3 regions of the Paenibacillus sp. BR2-3 genome follow, and region 2 is predicted to be linked to each of the others. Evidence: riboswitches for the same ligand, from Rfam matches in the RefSeq annotation. Region 2 holds a riboswitch; each other region holds the start of a gene.
The links. Region 2 has a riboswitch for thiamine pyrophosphate ahead of PaeBR_RS15685 (ABC transporter ATP-binding protein). Riboswitches for the same ligand answer to the same signal wherever they lie in the genome.

Region 1 (7,241 bases), 520 kb from region 2:
CCGTTAGGAGAAGGTCAATAGAGATTCCTGGAAAGGTGATGACATGAAGATCAAAGAGGCTGCGGATAAGCTCAAAATTTCGGCCAGAGCGATCCGCTTTTACGAGGAAAAAGGCCTGATCTCCCCCTCCAAAAGGGATAATACATACCGCGACTTTAGTGAAAAAGAAATCTGGAGGCTGCAGACGATTATTTCTCTCCGCGAAGCGGGCATGCCGGTGGAGGATATCCGGAAGGCGCTGCTTGAAATGGAAGGGCAGGACCATGAGGAGCTGCAATACTACCTGGAGCTTCAGCGCTCCGTTCTGTTCGGGAAGTGGGTGGAACTCAAGCATGTCATTGATACAACCGACTATATGATCGATATGGTTAAAAAGCAGAAGGCGCTGCCGATTGACGACATCTACGCGCTTGCCGAAAGCTCACGGAGACTGCGGGAGCACCGCAGCAGCTGGCAGGATAAATGGAACTTTGACATGCGTGCAGGTATTCATGATGAATATGTATCGAAGGAAACTTCGGAATACAAGGATTATGAGGCCGCACTTGGACTGACTGTCCAATGGCTGGCGCCGATCAGCGGGGAAAAGGGTCTCGACATCGGTACAGGAACCGGTAATTTAGCAGGCAGGCTGATGGCACTCGGCGCAGCTATGGCCGGTGTCGATCAGTCCAAGGAGATGCTTAAGCAATGCCGCCTGAAATTCCCGGCCTTGGAAACGAAGCTGGGCAATTTCCTGGCACTGCCCTATATGGATGGCCGGTTTGATTTTGCCGTATCCACCTTCGCCTTCCATCACCTTTCAGAGAACCAGAAAATGCTCGCCATCGAGGAAATGCGCCGGGTACTGAAACCTCACGGACGAATTTGCATTACCGATTTAATGCTGGCCGATGAGGAAGCGGCTGCTGTATATGCCAATGGAGCAGGTACGGATGAGCAATATGGTTCCTTAACCGGCCTCCTTACCTTATTTGAAAATATGGGGTATATTACGAAACATCAAAGGATTAATGAGCTGCTTCATATCGTGTATGCAGTGCCGATCAGGTGAGTTGAAAAGACAAACCCCTCCCAAAATCGTTTTTACGATTTCGAGAGGGGTTTTTAACCCTTATAAGGCAGAGTGAGCGTCTGGCTCCGTTAATATATCCCAGTCCTTGAATACCGGCTGCAAGCCATTCGTATACAGCATCTCTGTAATTTCCCGCACACTCCGGCTGTCTGAAATTTCAAATTGCGGGGTACCGCCTTCGCTCGTATGTCCGCCTACTTCAGTAGATACGCCCGCTGACATCTTGGTGATGCCCAGATGAATCAGATGATCGCGGAGACCGGCAGGCTCTCTGGTGGACAGCGTAATACCTGATCTCGGCAAAAACAAACGGTACGCCAAAATAATCTGCACCAATGTGCGGTCGGATACGTCGCACTCCGGATTGAACTCTCCCAGGTAAGGACGAAAGCGTGGAGGAGACAAGCTGATCTCGCAGTCCGGATAACAGTCCTGCAGATACCGGGCATGCATCGCACTCAGGAATGCCTCCTGCCGCCAGTCATGCATACCGAGCAGGGCGCCGATGTTAACCGCACGGAATCCGGCCTGGCAACCGCGTTCAGGAGCATCGATCCGGTTGCGGTAATTTCTTTTTGGACCCTTAACATGCAGCTCCTGATAAGTTTCCTGGTGATAAACTTCCTGATAAAGAGTTAATCCGTCCACACCCGCCTGAAGCAGTTCCTCATATTCAGCAGTTGCAAGAGGGTTGATTTCAATACTGACCGAGGAGAAGTATTCACGAAGCACCTCCACACAGTCCTTGATATAAGAAACAGGATTATCCCGGCGGGATTCCCCGGTCAAAATCAGAATATGGCGCAAGCCCGTGGCGGCAATCGTCTCTGCCTCCCTTCTGACCTCCTCCAGTGACAGTTTCTTGCGCGGAAAGTCGTAGATAGAGCTGAAGCTGCAATAGGTGCAGTGATTCACACAGAAATCGGCCAGATACATCGGTGTGAACAGCTGCATCGCGTGTCCGAAATGCGAACGGGTAATCCGCTGCGCTTTCTGTGCCATCTGCTCCAGAAAAGGTTCGGCGGCCGAAGAGAGCAGCGCCAGCAAATCCGCTTCGTCCAGCCTATCCTTACCCAGTGCCCGCTTCACATCCTCCGCCCCGTACCCCTTCCACAGACTTTCATATGGATACTGCTCCAAGCGGGTCAGCGTTTCATAAAAACTCATGGTTAATCCCCCATTCCTGATGTCACCCGGATCAGCCCAAAAAGCCTGTCAAAGGTGAAGATGCAATAGCTGCTTCTTCTACCGGACCGAGCCCGGCCAGATACGCCTTGCGGCCCGCCGTGACAGCATCACGGAAGGCTTCCGCCATTCCCAGCGGGTCACGGGCCGTTGCTATTGCTGTATTCAGCAGTACTGCAGCAGCACCCATTTCCATGGCTTCCGCCGCTTCGGAGGGCCTGCCGATACCGGCGTCTACGATAATGGGAAGGTTCACTTCTTCAATGAGGATTCGCACCAATTCTTTGGTTCTAAGGCCGCGATTCGTACCAATCGGTGCTCCAAGCGGCATCACGGCAGCTGCACCCGCATCTCTTAAACGCAGAGCGGCCGATAGATCCGGGCTCATATACGGGAGTACAACAAAGCCTTCGGCAGCCAGGATTTCCGTAGCACGGATCGTCTCCAGATTGTCCGGAAGCAAATATTTCTGGTCGTTAATGACCTCGATTTTGACCCAGTTTCCCAGGCCGGCGGCTCTTGCGAGTCTGGCGATGCGCACGGCTTCCTCCGCCGTACGCGCACCGGAAGTATTGGGAAGCAGCGTCATATGGGACGGAATATGGTTCATGATATTCTCTTCTCCCCCAGCCGTGTCCACCCGTCGAAGTGCTACCGTAATAACCTCTGAGCCGGAGCGAGCAATGACTTCCGGGATTAGCGTATTGCGGCTGTATTTGCCGGTTCCAATGAACAGCCGGCTGGATAAGGCGGTACCGCCGATTAGTAAAGGGTCTATCATAAAATCAGCCTCCTTGAATACCTTTTTTCAATTCAAAAACCTGATCGAACAGTAAGATTAAATCAACAAATGAAGATGTCAGTGTCAGCCTCCGCCTACAAAGTGTACAATTTCAATACGGTCACCATCAGAGAGATGTGTCTCCCCATAATTTTCCTTGCTGACAAACTCCCCGTTGAGCTCAACAATGATCATTCGCCGGGACCACTCGGAACTGCTGACCAAATGATCCAACGTTCTGCAGGTATCGGAATAATCACCTGGAGTCCCGTTAATAATCAGCTTCATCCATACTCACCTCCTTTGCCTGTGGAATGCTTAAATCGCTTGAATCGAAGCCCGATAGGCTTTTGCAGCAGACAAAGGATCTGCAGCACCGCATATGCCGGACATCACCGCTATGCCTGCTGCCCCGTTCTTTATGATCCGGGCTGCATGATCAGGCTCGATCCCGCCTATGGCAATTACCGGGACGCGGCTGTACCGGACAGCCTCAGCCAGCATTTCCAGTCCGCGCTCAGGCTGTCCCGGCTTGCTGGCCGAGGGATACACATGTCCAAACAGGCAATAATCGGCTCCCTGAGCAGCTGCTTCTGCTGCCTCCTCCGGCGAGTGGATTGACCTTCCCAGGCGAAGGCGAGGTGCCAGCATTCGGGCGGCGGCAGGATCAAGACTGTGCCAGGCCAGTTGTACACCGACAGCCCCAGCCGCCAAGGCAACATCAATCCGGTCGTTAATGATTAGCTTGGCCGCCGGGATGCCTGCCTTCAGCATGGACTCCGCCGCTGCCAGAAGCTCCCGGGCTGAGCGATGCTTTTCCCGCAGATGAATAAAATCCAGCAGGGAGTGTACAGCCGCCGCCTTTTCAATGAATTGGGATAACGGGAGCTTTCCGTCTGAGATCAAATGGATTTCGGCTTGCGCCATACTCAACCTTCTTTCTGTCGATACATCTGTCTAGACTCCTCTTTAACGCAAAAAAACTGCCCCCGCGAAGGAGGGCAGTCGGAATCTGTAAAGGAATAAGGCTAAGGGAAGCCTGGTTACAGTCATTCGTTCTCCACTTCCCTCCGCTGGTATAAACCAGATCAGGTTCAAAGGGTCCGGACCCGCATACGTCCGTCTCAGCCTTTCGGCACCCCTAGTGTCAATAAAATATGTAATTGCTGCTAATGAACTTTATATTAGCATAATATACCTTATAAAACATCTATTAATACTGGACAGTGAAAAGTTCTACAACTTTAAGAAGCCAGAGAATCGTGCTCAACATGAGTGTTCTCCTGCTTGGATTTAATTATTTTCGTTATGGATAAGTGCGGATTTTGCACAAACAAGCGAAAAATAGACTTGCGTAAATAAGCGGCAACGGTAGCCTCAGACACCACGGCATGGGACGGCGTACGCAGATAGCGGAAAAACAGCCCCGGCGTCCGGCCTGAAAAATGCAGGCTAACCAGCTGCAGCAATCCCATCGCGATGCACTGGCACATCACGAATCCCTCGATCGCCTGAAGCGTCCGCTGAATTCGCTGCCGGTCTTGTTCGTCCTTTACCGCTTTGAGTGGGTGAGCTTCCTCTTTTTTCAGAAACCGGTTCAGCTTCGGCATGGACTTGCTCCAGAAGCGGTAGCCGAAGGCGCCGATGACCTGCTTCATTTCCCGAAACGTACACTCGATCTTGAAGCGATAGCCATACAAGCGGATGATGTCTGTGGCAGCTAAGGTCAGATCGGTACTGACCAAAATGGAGGGGCGGCCCTGATGCACCACCAGCACAAAGCGCAATTCCTGATACAAGCCCTGTCCCCAAAGCAGATCCAGGCATAGAAATTGCACCTTCTCTTCTTTGCCATACAGGGGAACGGTGGCGGTTTGAAAATCGGCAGCGCGAGTCGTGAACCACTCCTTCAGTTTGACCGCCTTGCCTTTTTTCGCCGGTCGGCCACGTCCTGGCTTCTTGGCCGCAGGGCGTTCATAGGCCACCACGTTGGATTTGGCTTTCGTCACCAGATGCATCCGGGCTTCGGAGGCGAGATGGCACGCCTGCAACCGCTTCAAGGCCGGAACCGACAAGAAGTAACGATCCAAGAGCAACAGCGCTTGACCGAAGCCTTTCGCAGCCTCGAACCCTTGTTCAATCATCTGAACGACGTGGGAAGGCGGCTCCGGCTCGTTGTCCGCTTTCTTCCAGCCCAGGATGGTCTGGACGCCGTCTTGCAGATTCATGAACAAGGGCAAGCAGAACCATTTCCGGGAATCGCCGACCAGAATGCCGATGGCCCCAAACAGGTGACCGAAAATATAATTGCCCTTGGAGACGTTTTCGGATTCCTGATGGAGCTTCTTGACGCCCGGCATCCGGCGACCTTCCTTGGCTTGCTTCATGCCATCGCCGACGAGTACCACGCGATCCTGAATCACCAGCAGGGGCGCAGACTGGCGAACGACCTGAAGCCACATCCGCCGTAAGGATGACGGAGACCAAGCCGAAGAACGGAAGAAGTGAATGAGCGTCTCATAGCAGCCGCCATTCAGGGAGAGGTCCCGAATCACAGAAGTCACGCCCAGATGGTCGGAGCGCAGCATAAAGCCGATGACCAAAACAACGAACCACTCGAAAGTGGCTTGTCTGGAGAAGCACGAACGGAAGGGAAGTAAAAGTTCATTCACGTATTTGAGCATAGGTATGGTCAATCGCTCGGAAATGAGGTACACTTTTTGTCGTAACCCATTTAGCGATTGGATCTCCTTTCTGTGTGAGAACTAAAAGGATACCATACCATCGTCTGATTGGGTTATTTTTCTATGTTACGATTTTTCGACAAGAACTTTTGACTGTCCAGTATTAATAGAGGTATTTAGAAAATAACCATGGACTCACAAAACGAAAAGATTTCATAAATAAGGGGCTGTCCCCATGCCCATCAAGTTAAGAACAAAGAAAAGGAACAGATGCTACAGTTCGTCACTTGATCCAAATGAAATTTCAAATTTCTAGGCAGCAGGTCGAAGCTTGTTTTTTCATGGCATCATGTAGAGAAAGAAAATATTCTTTTAAGATACAAAATGGCAATATGGAAGATGGATTTCCACGTTTTAAATAAGATCTCGAATGGCCAGCGTTTAGGGAATACAGGTCATGGACATGCTCTTTTTTTAAGTAGATGTCAGGGGAATTGGTCATGTAGACATGAACAAGCCACGGACTTAACCCGCAAAGAGGACCGCCGCGAGAAACACGAGCTGCAGCAATGTTCGGACAAGCAGCCTAGGCGTAGGTTTCCCGCCGATAGTTAATCTTTCCCGGGCTGCCCGCACATTGGCGGGGAACATGGCCACCAGCAGAACCGCCAAGCAGACGGAAGCCGCGCGGGAGGTAGCGGGGAACAGAATACCGACGGCTCCCGCAATTTCCAACCACCCGGTGGCCGTCACGATCCAATCTGGCTTCGGAAAAGCCACCGGGACCATCCGGATGAGGTCAGGCCGTCTTTTTCCCCAGTGGGCGGAAGCGGTAATCAGCAGCATGACGGCCACCGCTCCCTGAAGCGGAGAATGCCAACCGTCGAAATAGGACCAGCCGAACAGGCCGAGAACCCAGAACAGCAGAAACGAAACAACAAGTGCATAAAAAGGTACCATCTTTATCCCTCCGATTAGAAGCTTTTCGTTATCATGAGATATAAAATGACGATCGGCAGCAATGTAGCGGCGATGCCGAAGCAGGCCCAATAGCGGGACACTTGTTGATAATCTTTGGAGATGTTCCCGCTTTCGATGCATTGAGCGCTATGGCGGATCATTCCGCGCTGCAGCGGAATAAGAACGGCTAACCAGATCACGCCGGTGACGGCAAACAAAATCAGCGACATCGTAAGCCAATTCAGCCCCGACAGCGGCATTTTCGCCTGTATGGCCATCACAATACCCGAGACAATGATGATCACTAGACCCGGGAGCGTAAACACATAATCGGCAAGCATGACGTTTTTTACCGTGCTGTGAATGATGGCCGGATTTTTCAGCAAATCCGCCCGAACCTTCCAAAATGCCGCCGTAATGATATTTCCTACGAATACTACGACTCCAACTAGATGCAACGTTAACCACAAGTTCATGATACACTCTTCCTTTCTTCCTCTATTTATCGGGATTTTAAAATATTGACCATAAACGACGAATAATCTTGGGTATTGAA
Region 2 (7,241 bases):
AATTCGGCAGCCAGTTCAGCGGCAACTCCATAGAAGGAGATGGCTTCCACAGCCGCTTCCAGCCAAGCACCGCCGCTTACAGCCAGAAAAGCTCCGACGACTGAGCTTAGCAGGCAGCCTGTGCCAGTTACTTTTGTCAGAATGGGGTGACCGTTGCTGGCAATGTAGGTGATGTCCCCGTCAGAAATGATATCATCCTTGCCGGTAATGATGACTACGCAGCCGAGCTTGCGCGCGGCTTGTTGAGCGAGGGTGACTGCATCGCCTTCACCTTCTCCTGCATCCACACCTTTAATGGACCAGCTCGCGCCAACCACATGGGCAACTTCGGCTACATTGCCGCGCAGGGCTGTAATCTGCATTTCACTTGTCAGCTTGTGCGTGACGTCCGTGCGGTAGGCTGTTGCTCCAGCACCCACAGGGTCAAGTACAACAGGCACACCGTGTTCGTTGGCCGATTGTCCGGCCAGCAGCATCGCTTGAATCGTATGATCGTTCAGTGTTCCAATGTTAAGAACCACTGCAGCGGACATTTTGGCGACATCCTTTACTTCCTCGTGCGCATCCGCCATAAAAGGGGAGGCTCCCAGTGCGAGCAGTCCGTTCGCTGTGAAGTTAGTGACCACGATGTTGGTGATGTTGTGAACAAGCGGGTTTTTCTGGCGTACCTTTGATAAATATGTCATTTTATTTCCTCCTGAAAGGTTATTACTTATAGGTTAATGTAGGATTCCTCGGTCTTTACTTCAGTCTGAAGCAGTCCATTTTCGGTTAACCATTGATGAACCTTCTCCCAGGACGCAGGGTCCTGATAGCCAAAGGCCTGATCACCCGCATCCATAAGCGGCAGCAGGATTTGCAGGCTTTTCTTTTCTATTTCCTGGTCCAGTGGAGAGGTTTGATCTTCATGCTTGAGCAATATAGATAACGCTTCTTCCGGATTCTCCTGTACGAACTGTTGACCCTTCGAGATGGCGGTCATGAATTTTTTGAAATCATCTTCCGATTCCTGTACTCCTTGTTCACTGGCGACAAGCACAAGCTCATAATAGTCGGGTACCCCATAGTCTGTCGGATTGAGGGAGGTTACAGGATGCCCCTCTTTAGCCAGGATCAACGCCTCGTGGTTAATGAATCCGCCCATAATAGCTTCCACTTTTCCAGTGGATACAGCCGGAATAAGGTCAAAGCCTACATCGATCAGGTTGGCAGACTGCGGGTCACCGCCGTCGTTCTTTATCATGGTGCGGACCATAGCTTCATAGAGCGGAATGGAGGAGTAGCCGATATTTTTGCCGGCCAAATCCTTAGGGCTATGTACATCTCCGTTTGCCGGAACCATCATGTGGTTGAGCGGATGTCTGACAATAGCAGCGATAGATTGAACGGGAATGTCCTCCCCGCGTGCCATAAGCACCTGAGGCTGATAGCTCAGAGCCAGATCGATTTGATTCGCCGCAACGAGCTTTAGACCATCATTGCCGTCGGCAGGCATCCGGATGTCCACATCCAAACCTTGCTCTGCGAAATAGCCGTTCTGTTCAGCCACATAAAATAATGAATGCACCGCATTCGGATACCAATCCAGCATCAGCGTAAGCTTGTGAAGAGCCGGACTGGCTTCTGTAGGGAGTGAGTTTTTGGAATCAGAATTGGATGAGGCAGAACAGCCGCTCAGGAAAAGGAACAGGCATAGAAGCAGCAGGGAAGCAGGGTTGTTTAATTTACTCAACATTTTCATAATTAGGAGGAACCTCTTTTCTTGAGAATAATATTTTCTAATAGTACGAGAAGCATGAACAGAACAAGTCCGAGTGCAGATAGCAGAAAAACGGCGGCGAACATATCATCACTCTGCAGGTTGCCCGCCATACGACGGCTGAAATAACCGAGCCCCTTGCTGCCGCCCAGCCATTCGCCAATGGTTGCTCCGATCACACAATACACCATGGCTAACTTTAGTCCGGAGAAGAAGGAGGGCAGCGCCAGCGGAATCTGAACTTTTGCCAGCAGTTGTGAGCGGTTCGCGCCCATAGTCATCAGCAACTCTCTGTAACGATCTGCGCCCTTGCGCAGTCCATCGTAACAACCTACAACAATCGGAAAAAAAGCAGTCAGAAAGACGACGGCAACCTTGCCCCCAAGGGAGTAACCGAACCAAAAAATGAAGACAGGAGACAAAGCGATCAGCGGAATGGTCTGGCTAATAATGATAAAAGGGTATAAAGCTTTCTCAACCATACGCGACATATGCATACCGGTACCGAGCAGCGATCCCAGGACCACGGATAGAATGAATCCCAGTAAAACCTCCTGCAGCGTAGCCGGTAAATGCAGTCCAAATAACAGCTTTCTGTTCTCTGCCAGAGCTCTCCAAATGGAGGTAGGGGCAGGAAGTATAAAGGCCGGAATCCACCCGGCACGCACGACCGTCTCCCAAGCCGCCAATAGGAATAAGAACAGAAGGAAGGAAGCGCTGTAATTCCAAAGCCATTTCCTAAAAAGAGTTCGTGTTCGTGTCATACAATCTTCGCTCCAAATCCTCTCGCAGGTTCAGGAACCGCGGTTCGTAATTCATGGTGTATCGCCGGGGTCTCGGTAAATCTACGGTCATTTCCTGCAGGAAACCATCAGGACTTCTGTTATGCATCACGTAAATCCGGTCACTGAGCAGTATTGCTTCTTCCAGATCATGTGTTATGAACAGCACCGTTTTCCCCAGTCCGCCCCACAGCTCCACAAGCCACCTGTGCATTTCCCGTTTGGTCATCGCGTCGAGTGCGCCAAAGGGTTCATCCAACAGCATGAGGTCACCTCCGGTTACTAGCGTTCTGAGAAAAGCAACCCGTTGCCTCATTCCGCCCGATAATTCACACGGATAGGCGTTCTCCATTCCGGCCAGTCCAAAATGCTCCAGCGTTTCCCGTATTGCAGTGATCGTCTCCGCTTTGGTGCGGACCCGGTTAACTTCCCAGGGCAGCAGACAGTTATCCAATACCGTCCTCCAGGGCAACAGCAGGTCCTGCTGGGGCATGTAAGCAATTTTTCCTAAGCGGGTGCGTGTGGAGGAGGGTTTGCCATGCATGAATATTTCTCCGCTAGCAGGTTCCAGAAGCCCGGCAATGATTTTGAACAGAGTGCTTTTTCCACAACCGCTGGCACCGACGACAGAGACAAACTCTCCTTGCTGAACCTTCAAAGACAACCCGGAGAAGACAGGGGCTTGCAGCAATGTGCCAAAAGAGTAGGATAATTCATGAATGGAGATCATTTTCGTATCTGACTTGCCTCCTTTAAACAAATAAAGACCCATCCATTTCCGAAGGAAATGAATGGGCCACAAATTCCAGTCTGCATGAATATGCATCACTTGAAAGTCCGGTTCCACTTCCCTCCGCTGGTATGATCCAGATCAGGTTCCAAGGGTCCGGAGCTCAAGCACCGTCTCAGTCATCAGACTCCCCTAGTGAAATAAACAGGTCAATATTGAATTCGCAATTGGTTCTAAATATACCATAACTTAAAGATATGTAAAAGGCCGGGGGCATTTAGCCACTTTTGGGTAAGATAAATATGCTGGTATAAATGTGAAGGACAGGAGGAATTTTACCTAATTCGATAAATCCGATGGTTATAATCGGAAAAAAGGTATTGACGAACCTGACACGACAGTGTACTATTCATTTTACCGGGAACAACCCGCACTATACAGATAAGGATAAGAGAGGGGAATTGAAATGAAAAAATTTAGTTTAATGATTTTATTCGTGCTGACTGTGGTGCTTGTGGCCGCTTGCGGCAATAATGCCAACAACAATACAACTGCTGAGCCATCGGCAGCAGCTAACGAAGGTGCGGCTGCTACTGCAGCGCCGGCTGAGTCCAATAGCCTGGAAGCCGTTAAAGCCAGCGGCAAGCTGCGGATTGGTACGGAAGGTACATATGCACCGTTCACCTTCCATGATTCGGATGGCAAGCTTACGGGCTTTGATGTCGAGATTGCCCGGGAAGTATCCAAGCGCCTTGGCGTGGAGCCTGAGTTCATTGAAACACAATGGGACGGTATCTTTGCCGGTATGGATGCGAAGCGGTTCGATGTTATCTTCAATGAAGTATCGATCACGGAAGATCGTAAAGCTAAATATGATTTCTCCGATCCGTACATCGTTTCCAAAGCCGTACTGATTGTTAGTGAAGATAACCAAGACATTAAGACTTTTGCGGATTTAAAGGGCAAAAAAGCCGGTCAATCTCTCACCAGCAACCTGTCGGACATTGCACGTGAGAACGGTGCGGAAATCGTAGCCACGGAAGGCTTCAATCAGGCTATCGATTTGCTGACCTCGGGCCGGATCGATGCAACGGTAAATGACGGTTTGTCTTTTCTGGACCTGAAGAAACAAAAACCCGATGTGAAGATCAAGAAGGTCGATGAAATTGCCGAGGGCTCTCAAAGCGCAGCAGTCTTCCTGAAAGGCAATGACGAACTGGTCAAAGCTGTCAGTGACGCGCTGGCTGAAATGAAGAGCGACGGAACCTATCTGAAAATCTCTGAGAAATATTTCGGGGAGGACGTTTCCAAATAATAGATGCCAAAAAGGATGTCTGATCAATGGATGACCGTAAAATACAGATACTAATTGATTCTTTGCTGCCCCTGCTTAAAGCCGGGGTGGCTTTTACCATTCCGCTGACACTGGTTTCTTTTGCATTGGGATTACTGCTGGCCGTGCTGACCGCACTTGTCCGTCTGTCCTCTTGGACTCTTCCGAAGCTGATCGCCCGTTTCTATGTGTGGGTCATTCGGGGAACTCCGTTATTGGTGCAGTTATTTATTATTTTTTACGGATTACCTGCTATCGGAATTATACTGGAACCGTTCACGGCTGCCGTTATCGGGTTCTCGCTCAGTGTCGGGGCCTATGCTTCGGAAATAGTACGTGCTGCCATTCTTTCCATACATAAAGGTCAGTGGGAAGCAGCATTTTCGGTAGGAATGACACGAGGCCAGGCTCTGCGCAGGGTTATACTGCCGCAAGCTGCACGCGTATCGGTTCCGCCGCTTGCCAACTCCTTCATCAGTCTGGTTAAGGACACATCTCTTGCAGCAGCGATCACTTATACGGAAATGTTCAGAACTTCACAGCAGATTGTAGCTACAACCTACGAACCGCTGCTTTTGTACTGCGAAGCGGGTCTGGTATATTTGCTGTTCAGCTCCGTACTGTCCGCATTGCAGAATTACCTGGAGAAGCGGCTTGACCGATATTCTGCGAGCTAAAGGAGAAGATTCGCTTGATTGAAATTTCTGATTTGCATAAATCATTCGGCCCTTTGCAGGTATTGAAGGGTATTAATCTGAAGCTGGAGCATGGAAAAGTACTTGTCATTATTGGCCCTTCCGGTTCCGGAAAAACGACGCTGCTGCGTTGCTTCAACCTGCTGGAGGTACCCGACCGGGGGAGCATTGTACTCGGTGATACAAAGCTAAGCTTTACAGACTCCAGAAGAATCCCGCAAAATAAAGTTCTGGAGCTGCGTAAAAAAACAGGCATGGTTTTTCAATCCTACAACCTTTTCCCCCATATGACAGCCCTCGGCAACGTGATGGAAGGCCAGGTGACCGTCCAGAAGCGCTCTAAAGAAGAGGCGCGGAAACGTGCTTTGACGCTGCTGGAGAAGGTTGGCCTTGGGGAAAAAGCGGAGGCCTATCCGCACCAGTTGTCCGGGGGACAGCAGCAGCGGGTAGCCATTGCCCGTGCGATGGCCGTTGAACCGGAGGTGCTGCTGTTCGACGAACCCACGTCGGCACTTGACCCCGAACTGGTAGGAGAAGTGCTCAAGGTAATTAAGCAGCTGGCTGCTGAAGGAATGACCATGGTGATTGTAACCCACGAGATGAAGTTTGCCGCTGATGTGGCGGATACCCTTATTTTGATGGACGAGGGTAATATATTGGAAGAAGGAACGCCCGAGGATGTGCTGGTGAATCCGAAAAGTCCCCGCGCGCGGCAATTTCTTAACCGGCTGAGCGGGGAAGCGGAATAGTTTACTCCTGAAACGGAGTTTCAACAGAGTGGGATTTCAGATACTCCAGCGCGTTATACAGCATAATAGCTGCTTCAGCGCGGGTAATTTCACTTTTAGGATTAAACTTCCCGGAGGCATCCAAAGTGGTGATATTGTATTTTAATGAACGTTGGATGCTGCCTTGGTAAGAAGGGGTTACTTTGTTCTGTGGCAAAAACTGCGAAGCCGAAACACCTTTGATTAATCCCTGATCTTTTAAGGATATTATTTTTTCTTTTCCGTTCACGCTGCCGAGATCCTTGAAGCTTCCTTCTGCGGCGAAGATTTGTCCTCCCAGGGAGAAGGAGAGAAGAGACGCGGTTGTTATAGCGGTCAATGCACTTTTTTTCATGTTCATATGAATTCACCTCGTAATAGGATTAGGCACTACGGCATTCTTATCTTCTATAACGAAGTCGAAAGTGGTAATGTTGCAGCAGCGAGTAGCCTCTTTTCATCCGTGGTTAATTTTGTTATGCTTATTTCGTAACGATTACTAATTATATCTGATCGTTTAGAGTAGGAGAAGATTATGAACCCAATTGAACATATTGCGCAGCAGTTTGCAGCACAAAACTATAAATTAACGTCACAGCGCGAAGCCATCGTCCAGGTTTTGCTTGATCATGAGCAGGACCATTTAAGTGTGGAGGAAGTATACATGATCGTCAAAAGCAGCTATCCGCATCTGGGACTGGCGACAGTGTACCGAACCCTGGAGCTGTTATGCGACCTTCACATTGTGGAGAAAATGAATTTTGGCGACGGGGTGGCCCGTTATGATTTGCGCGGAGGCGTGCATGAACATATGCATCATCATTTGATTTGCAACGTATGCGGGAAGCTGGAAGAAATTAAGGAGGATTGGCTGCTTGAACTGGAGCATCGTCTAGAGCGGGAATATGGATTTACCGTTACGGATCACCGTCTGGATTTCAAGGGCTCCTATAATACCTGCAAGTCCAGCGGATGTAAAAGGGAAAAGGAAAGCGAAGCGGTATCATAAGCAGCACTTGAGGTGTCATGAGTTATAGCAATAAATTAAAAGGTGACATGAGAGCCTATCGTGTCACCTTTTAATGTTGAACTAGTTTATAACGGTACTCAGCTTCTGGTAGGCACAAAAGATCTGATCCACGTTCCGAAGTTGCCCGGGTTACGGCTTTGCACCA
Region 3 (7,241 bases), 2.4 Mb from region 2:
TGATGGTGCGTTTCGTGCTCAGCTTTGTACAAATTGTACTTCTGAGTCTCATCGGGGTATACGGTTTCGGCGCCAACCTGCATATGGATCTTCCGACATTAATTGTTGCTTTCTTTGTGGGAGTACTGGCCTTTAATGCACTTGGCTACTTGTTCTCCTCCTTCAGCAAATCTATCGAAGCTTATATGGGTATGGCCAATATTGCAAGCTTCCTAATGATGTTCCTGAGCGGCATCTTCTTCGCCACAAGCGGATTACCGGATTGGCTGAAGCCGGTTACCCAAGTCATTCCGCTAACTTATTTCGTGGAAGGCATGAGGGGCGGTATGGTATACGGGTCCGGATTTCTTACTTCATCATTCTGGAGCGGCATGGGGATTCTGGCGCTGTGGGGCGCGATGGCATTCTCACTGGGTGCACTGATCTACCGCAAAGGCAAGGCGGAGGCCCGTTAAAGTTTTAGTCCAGCTTGGTTTTAGCCATAATCCGTAACCCGTAAAGGCTCGTGCCTGTGCGGGTTTTTTTTGGTGTTCTCAACCACTCCAATTGCTTGATATAATAAAATTTGAAATAAAGAGCTGAGTTTGCATGAAGATGATCCCGGGGAGCAAAGCCGGATTCTGACACGAATGAAGAAAGGGCTCTGGCTGTTTGTGGTATTCACAGGTGGAGGCTATTTGCTGACTTATTTACTGTTTAAGCGATGGTTTAATAAAGATGTCTAAACCCCGGCTTTGTGATACGATATCTGAAAGATTATGATGATTACAAAAGCTTCTTTCCACGCTGGTATCCATAGAAACCATTCCTAGGAGGCTATATCCATGTCGATCTCAACCACGATGATTATCCGGCTGGAGATTCGGAAGTCCATAACATCCTTTGGGGACGTAGCTTCCCGGATAGCGGGGGCCGGCGGGGATATAGTAGCCATTGACGTTATCCGTGCGGGCAAGGAGGTAACGACCCGGGATATCACGGTGAATGTGCAGGATGCGGGGAATGAAGAGGTTGTCCGTGAGTTGTCGGATATGCCGGGGATCAAGGTCATCAATGTATCGGACCGGACCTTTCTGGCACATCTTGGCGGCAAGATTGAGATTATGCCCAAGATGCCGATCAAGAACCGGGAGGATCTGTCACAGGTTTATACCCCCGGCGTTGCCCGTGTGTGTACGGCGATTGCAGAAGATCCGAATAAGGCCTACTCACTGACGATGAAGCGCAATACGGTAGCGGTCGTTACCGACGGAACGGCTGTCCTGGGTCTGGGGGATATCGGACCTGAGGCGGCGATGCCGGTGATGGAGGGCAAGGCTATGCTGTTCAAACAGCTGGCCGGGATTGACGCTTTTCCACTGTGCCTGAATACGAAAGACCCGGATGAGATTGTGAGTATTGTTAAAGCGGTATCGCCCGGCTTCGGCGGCATTAATCTGGAGGATATCGCTTCGCCCCGCTGCTTTGAGATTGAACGTCGGCTTGCCGCTGAACTGGACATCCCTGTCTTTCATGACGACCAGCACGGCACGGCGATTGTAGCGCTTGCGGGCCTGCTAAATGCGCTTAAGGTTGTCGGCAAATCCATAGAGACGGCCCGAATTATCGTTGTCGGCATCGGCGCGGCGGGGGTGTCGATCTGCAATCTGCTGCTGGCGGCGGGCGCAACCCATATCGTTGCTGTTGACCGCGAGGGAATCATCCGACAAGGGAAAGCGTACAGCAATACGCAGTGGCTGCGGCTCGCAGAGGTCACGAACCCGGAAGGCAGAGCAGGCGGTTTGACCGAAGCCATCCATGGCGCGGATGTGTTTATCGGCGTTTCCGGGGGAGGCATCCTGACGGTTGATCATGTGAAAAGTATGGCTCAGGACAGTATCGTGTTTGCTATGGCGAATCCCAATCCGGAAATTGAGCCTGAACTGGCGGAACCGTACGTCCGTGTTCTTGCTACCGGAAGAAGCGATTATCCGAATCAGATCAACAACGTTCTGTGCTTTCCCGGTATTTTCCGCGGCGCTCTCGACTGCAGAGCCAGGTCGGTGAATCTGGAAATGAAACTGGCTGCTGCCAAAGCCATTGCTGCTGTGGTTCAGCCGGAGGAACGGAATGAGCAGTATATCATTCCGAGTATTTTTAATGACAAAGTAGTGGAAATGGTGCGGATTGCAGTGATTGGGGCAGCAATTTTGACGGGTCAGGCCCGGCGTGTGCCACCGGATTTTTTTGTAGGAGAGTCATCGGAGAGGTGAAGTAATGGTTTTGCTAGGGGCATTAGTAAATGGAGTAACCGTGGTATTCGGAACGTTATTGGGGCGTTTGCTGCGGCGTATACCGGAAAGTATGAAACAAACGGTAATGAACGGAATCGGGCTGGCCATCATCGTCCTGGGAATCCAAATGGGATTTAAAAGCGGGAATTTCCTGATCGTTATTCTAAGTCTCGTCATCGGGGCTGTTATCGGAGAATGGATCGCTTTGGAGGATAAGTTTACCGCTGTGGGACACTGGCTGGAGAACAAAATCGGCTCGAATGAACCGGGGAGCATCTCTCAAGGATTTATTACAGCCAGCCTGGTGTTTGTCGTCGGGGCCATGGGTATTCTCGGTGCTTTGGATAGCGGGATTAAAGGCAATCATGATATTCTGTACACGAAGGCTATAATGGATGGATTTATAGCGATTATTTTAACGACTACACTTGGGGTAGGGGTGTTGTTTTCGGCGATTCCCATCATTTTGTATGAGGGGGCTATTGCGGTTTTCGCCACACAGATTACCCGATTTATTCCTGATGCATTAATGAATAATTGTATTAGCGAGCTTACGGCCACCGGTGGCATTATGATTGCGGCAATAGGGCTAAATTTGCTGGGGATCACCCATATCAAAGTAGCCAACCTTCTTCCGGGAATACTAGTGGCTGTACTGCTAGTTTCAATACTATATGCAATCCAGTGATAGAAGCGAAGAGGAGCCTGACGAATATGGAAAAGGAACACAAGAACTGCCAAAGCTGCGGCATGCCGTTAGCCCGTGACGAACAGCGGGGCGGGTCTGAGAAGGACGGCAGTAAAAGCAAAAAGTATTGCAGCCACTGCTACCAGAATGGCGAATTTACACTGCCAGATCTCACGCAAGAACAGATGAAGGAAAGAGTCAAGCAGAAGCTGGTCGAATTTGGCTTCCCAAGGTTTCTGACAGGTGTGTTTACACGGAATATCCCCAAGCTGGAGCGTTGGGCGAAGTAAAGGAATGAAATATGAACGCGATGACTGCCATCTGCTTTAGGTGGCGGTTATTTGTGTTATGAGAAATTTTCCAAAGAGCTTTTATTGATAGCGCTTTCTATACGATAATATGCATATATATTAATTTTTCATAAAAATAAAAGGTGGTTATGTATGTTGTTTCGTTCATTTTTAAGGCTATTGGCTCCGTTTACTTTTGTAATGTCGCGTCTGAAGTATGCACAAAAGTTTATTCTAACCAGCATTCTTTTTGCGGTGCCCCTCGTTCTGGTGCTCGGTTTATGGCTTCAGGCGGTTCAGAGCGATATCGGATTTGCACGTGAAGAGAGGAAAGGGGTTACAGCCATCCAGTCCGTGATGCCGCTGCTTCTTAAGTTCCAACAGCACGGAGCACTTGTGGAAGCGTATATAAATGGGGATGAAACCGCTAAAGCGCAGATTGCCGCAAATGAGCAGGAAATCGAAAAGCAAATCAGCAGCGCTGGTACCGATATTGCAGAAACAGGATTTTCCCGTACGGCGGCTGCGCTGCAAGCATTGAAGCCCGAGTGGGAGAAACTTCAGGCGGATACTCAGCAGTTGACCCTGGAAGAAAGCCTCTCACGTCACACCGGGATTATCGGAAAGGCCGGGAAGCTTATAAAAGATACAGCAGATGAATCCAAGCTGACCCTGGACCCTGAGCTTGATTCCTTTTATATGATGGATATTATGGTTAACCGTGCGCCGGATCTCATTGAGCTGACCGGACGAGTTCTCGGGATGGGGAACCAATTATTAATCCGAAACCAAATCAGTGAAGCCGAAAAAATGGATGTGAATGTAATTAAAAGCCAAATGGAAACAGCAGGAGAAGGCATTCAGACCTCCTTACTACATATCTATGATTCCAACACCGCTTGGAAATCCGAGCTGGATCAATCCGGCAATCAATCCCTCGCCTCCACCAAGGCTTTTGTTTCCCTTATCAATGATAAGCTGATCAAGGATACACAACTGTCGATGAAGCCCGAAGAGTTCTATCCGGAAGGGTTGAAGACAGTAAATGATATAGCCAGTTTGTTTGCCGCAGATTCTGATACGCTCTTCAACTTATTAAGCGGGAGAATCAGTCATCTGGAAAATAGCCGCAATACGATTCTAGCCATTACATTGGCCGCCGCGGTTCTGATTGTACTTTTTTATATTGCTTTTTACCGGAATGTAAAAGTGACCGTACAGCTTATACAAGGGAAAGCGTCAAAAATGGCAGCAGGGGATTTCTCGGGCAAATTAACGGTTGCGAGCAAGGATGAATTGGCGGATATCGGAACCTCTTTCAATTTAATTAATGACTCGCTTAACGAGCTGCTGAGACGTAATCAGGACCTTTCCGAGCAGTTAACGGCTTCTTCTGAGGAATTAACCGCTGTATCCACGGAATCCGCACAGGCTATGGAGCATATCGCCAAGGCGATTCAGTCGGTATCAGACGGAAATGAGATTCAGAATAGAGCATCCGGCGAAATATCCGGTGCATTGACTGAAATGGCTATTGGTGTGCAGCGTATTGCAGAAAATGCCGGTGAAGTGGTCGGCTCTGCAGCCCACGCGGTACAGAATGCCGAGGAGGGAGCCAGACAGCTGAAAGCTGCCGTCGATCAGATGCGTACGATCCAGTCTTCCGTCATAGACTCGGGCAAAGTCATCGGGCAGCTTGGAGAACTCTCCGAGCAAATCGATTTTATTGTAGCGGCTATTGTTAATATTTCTTCCCAAACACAGCTGTTGTCGCTAAATGCCAACATCGAAGCGGCTAGAGCCGGCGAGCATGGACGCGGATTTATGGTCGTTGCATCGGAGGTATCCAAATTAGCCGAACAAACAACGACATCCGTCAAGTCCATCTCCGAGGTTATTGGCCACATCAGGGGGCTGGTGGATCAGTCCATCCAATCAGTAGAAGTAACATCTCGGGAAGCTGACAACGGACTGAAGTCCATTCATGCGGCGAATGGTTCCATTGATACCATTATGGGAGCTATTCAATTGGTTACAGAGCAAATACAGGAGGTCTCGGCGGCTGCTGAAGAAATGTCCGCAAGCAGCCAGCAGGTAAGCGCATCGGTGAGCGAGGTTGCGGCTATCTCCCGTCAAAATGCCGGTGAAGCGGAGACGATTGCCGCAGGCGCACAGCAGCAGCTCGCGTCCATGCAGGAGATTCAAGCCTCGGCGGCAACCCTGAGCAGCAATGCGCTGCAACTGCAGGATGACTTGGGCAGATTTACTCTTGAATAGCGGTTAAAGCAAATGTCTATCATCAGTTGACAAATGCTAGACTTCTCTGTAACTTATAACTAATTAAATAAGAAACCACTAGGGGAGCCTGAATAGGCTGAGACGGGAAAATGAATTTCCGGACCCTTGAACCTGATCTGGATCATACCAGCGTAGGAAAGTGGAGTCGGACCCTTTTTTTCTCATATTGGCCTTGGCCGTTTATGGATAGAAGCCGCTCCATTGTGGAGCGGCTTTTTTAGCGCGCACTCTTATTTATAATACTTTTAATAGGAGGAAATAAGATGCCAAGCCAAGAGAAGAAGGATACGGTTGATTTGTCTGCTTTTCCAGGAAGTCATAAGGTGTATGTGGAGGGGTCACGGCCGGATATTCAGGTGCCTATGCGAGAGATTACGTTAAGCCGAACTTCGGGTACTGCCGGAGAAGAGGAGAATGCCCCAGTTCGTGTCTATGATACCAGCGGAGCTTATACCAACCCTGAAGCGGAAACCGATATCCGCCAGGGGCTGACGCCCCATCGTTTTCAGTGGATCAGGGAGCGGGGGGACGCGGAGGCCTATGAGGGAAGAGCCATCAAACCTGAGGATAACGGGAATGCTACAGGTAAATCGGAGGTGGAGGTGTTTCCGGGGTTGCAGCGGAGTCCGCTGAGAGCCAAAGAAGGCCGGAATGTCAGCCAACTGCATTATGCGCGCAAAGGCATCATTACGTCCGAGATGGAATTTATAGCGATCCGGGAAAATGTTGCGCCAGAGTTTGTTAGAGATGAGGTAGCCAGCGGTCGTGCCATCATTCCGGCAAATATTAACCATCCGGAAAGCGAGCCGATGATTATCGGGCGGAATTTCCTGGTGAAGATCAACGCGAATATCGGCAACTCCGCCGTGTCCTCGTCCATAGAGGAAGAAGTGGAGAAGATGAGATGGGCTATCCGCTGGGGCGCGGATAACATCATGGATCTTTCGACCGGCAAAAACATTCACACCACCCGGGAATGGATTATCCGCAACTCTCCTGTACCTATTGGGACGGTGCCTATCTATCAGGCATTGGAAAAGGTGAACGGGAAGGCCGAGGACCTAACCTGGGAGGTTTACCGGGATACGCTGATCGAGCAGGCGGAGCAGGGAGTGGACTATTTTACTATTCATGCCGGGGTGCTGCTTCGTTATATTCCATTGACCGCCAAAAGAATGACAGGTATTGTCTCACGGGGTGGATCGATTATGGCGGCATGGTGCCTTGCTCATCATCAGGAGAATTTTCTCTACACGCATTTCGAGGATATCTGCGAGATTATGAAGACTTATGATGTTGCGTTCTCCTTGGGAGACGGGCTGCGTCCGGGTTCCATCGCAGATGCCAATGATGAGGCCCAGTTTGCGGAACTGGAGACGCTGGGAGAATTAACAACGCTGGCCTGGAAGCATGATGTTCAGGTGATGGTCGAAGGTCCGGGCCATGTGCCGATGCATCTGATCAAAGAAAATATGGATAAGCAGCTTGAACTCTGCCATGGTGCTCCTTTTTACACACTCGGTCCTCTGACAACGGATATTGCACCCGGCTATGACCATATTACCTCTGCGATTGGAGCGGCGATGATCGGTTGGTTCGGCACGGCAATGCTTTGCTACGTCACCCCCAAGGAGCACCTTGGTTTGCCTAACAAGAATGATGTACGGGAAGGCGTTATTACCTACAAAATTG

Region 1: it holds a riboswitch for thiamine pyrophosphate, as region 2 does, so the genes downstream of both, PaeBR_RS18420 (thiamine phosphate synthase) here and PaeBR_RS15685 (ABC transporter ATP-binding protein) in region 2, are expected to answer to the same signal.
Region 3: it holds a riboswitch for thiamine pyrophosphate, as region 2 does, so the genes downstream of both, thiC (phosphomethylpyrimidine synthase ThiC) here and PaeBR_RS15685 (ABC transporter ATP-binding protein) in region 2, are expected to answer to the same signal.

Annotation. Positions count from the first base shown of each region.
Region 1 covers NZ_CP126311.1:3,809,366-3,816,606, forward strand. Annotated here, with positions in the region: gene PaeBR_RS18400 (MerR family transcriptional regulator) at 44-1,054, shown strand; gene thiH (2-iminoacetate synthase ThiH) at 1,115-2,242, opposite strand; gene PaeBR_RS18410 (thiazole synthase) at 2,274-3,041, opposite strand; gene thiS (sulfur carrier protein ThiS) at 3,126-3,329, opposite strand; gene PaeBR_RS18420 (thiamine phosphate synthase) at 3,360-3,968, opposite strand; TPP riboswitch at 4,090-4,194, opposite strand; gene PaeBR_RS18425 (transposase) at 4,286-5,725, opposite strand; gene PaeBR_RS18430 (DoxX family protein) at 6,251-6,685, opposite strand; gene PaeBR_RS18435 (DUF2269 family protein) at 6,700-7,161, opposite strand; gene PaeBR_RS18440 (TetR/AcrR family transcriptional regulator) at 7,188-7,241, opposite strand, start outside.
Region 2 covers NZ_CP126311.1:3,287,911-3,295,151, reverse strand. Annotated here, with positions in the region: gene thiM (hydroxyethylthiazole kinase) at 1-716, opposite strand, end outside; gene PaeBR_RS15695 (ABC transporter substrate-binding protein) at 713-1,735, opposite strand; gene PaeBR_RS15690 (ABC transporter permease) at 1,744-2,523, opposite strand; gene PaeBR_RS15685 (ABC transporter ATP-binding protein) at 2,498-3,367, opposite strand; TPP riboswitch at 3,373-3,475, opposite strand; gene PaeBR_RS15680 (amino acid ABC transporter substrate-binding protein) at 3,738-4,586, shown strand; gene PaeBR_RS15675 (amino acid ABC transporter permease) at 4,613-5,281, shown strand; gene PaeBR_RS15670 (amino acid ABC transporter ATP-binding protein) at 5,296-6,048, shown strand; gene PaeBR_RS15665 (S-layer homology domain-containing protein) at 6,050-6,427, opposite strand; gene PaeBR_RS15660 (Fur family transcriptional regulator) at 6,602-7,075, shown strand; gene PaeBR_RS15655 (TIGR00266 family protein) at 7,174-7,241, opposite strand, start outside.
Region 3 covers NZ_CP126311.1:723,876-731,116, forward strand. Annotated here, with positions in the region: gene PaeBR_RS03460 (ABC transporter permease) at 1-455, shown strand, start outside; gene PaeBR_RS03465 (hypothetical protein) at 585-725, shown strand; gene PaeBR_RS03470 (NAD-dependent malic enzyme) at 825-2,252, shown strand; gene PaeBR_RS03475 (DUF554 domain-containing protein) at 2,257-2,961, shown strand; gene PaeBR_RS03480 (zinc ribbon domain-containing protein) at 2,988-3,251, shown strand; gene PaeBR_RS03485 (methyl-accepting chemotaxis protein) at 3,405-5,528, shown strand; TPP riboswitch at 5,599-5,704, shown strand; gene thiC (phosphomethylpyrimidine synthase ThiC) at 5,813-7,241, shown strand, end outside.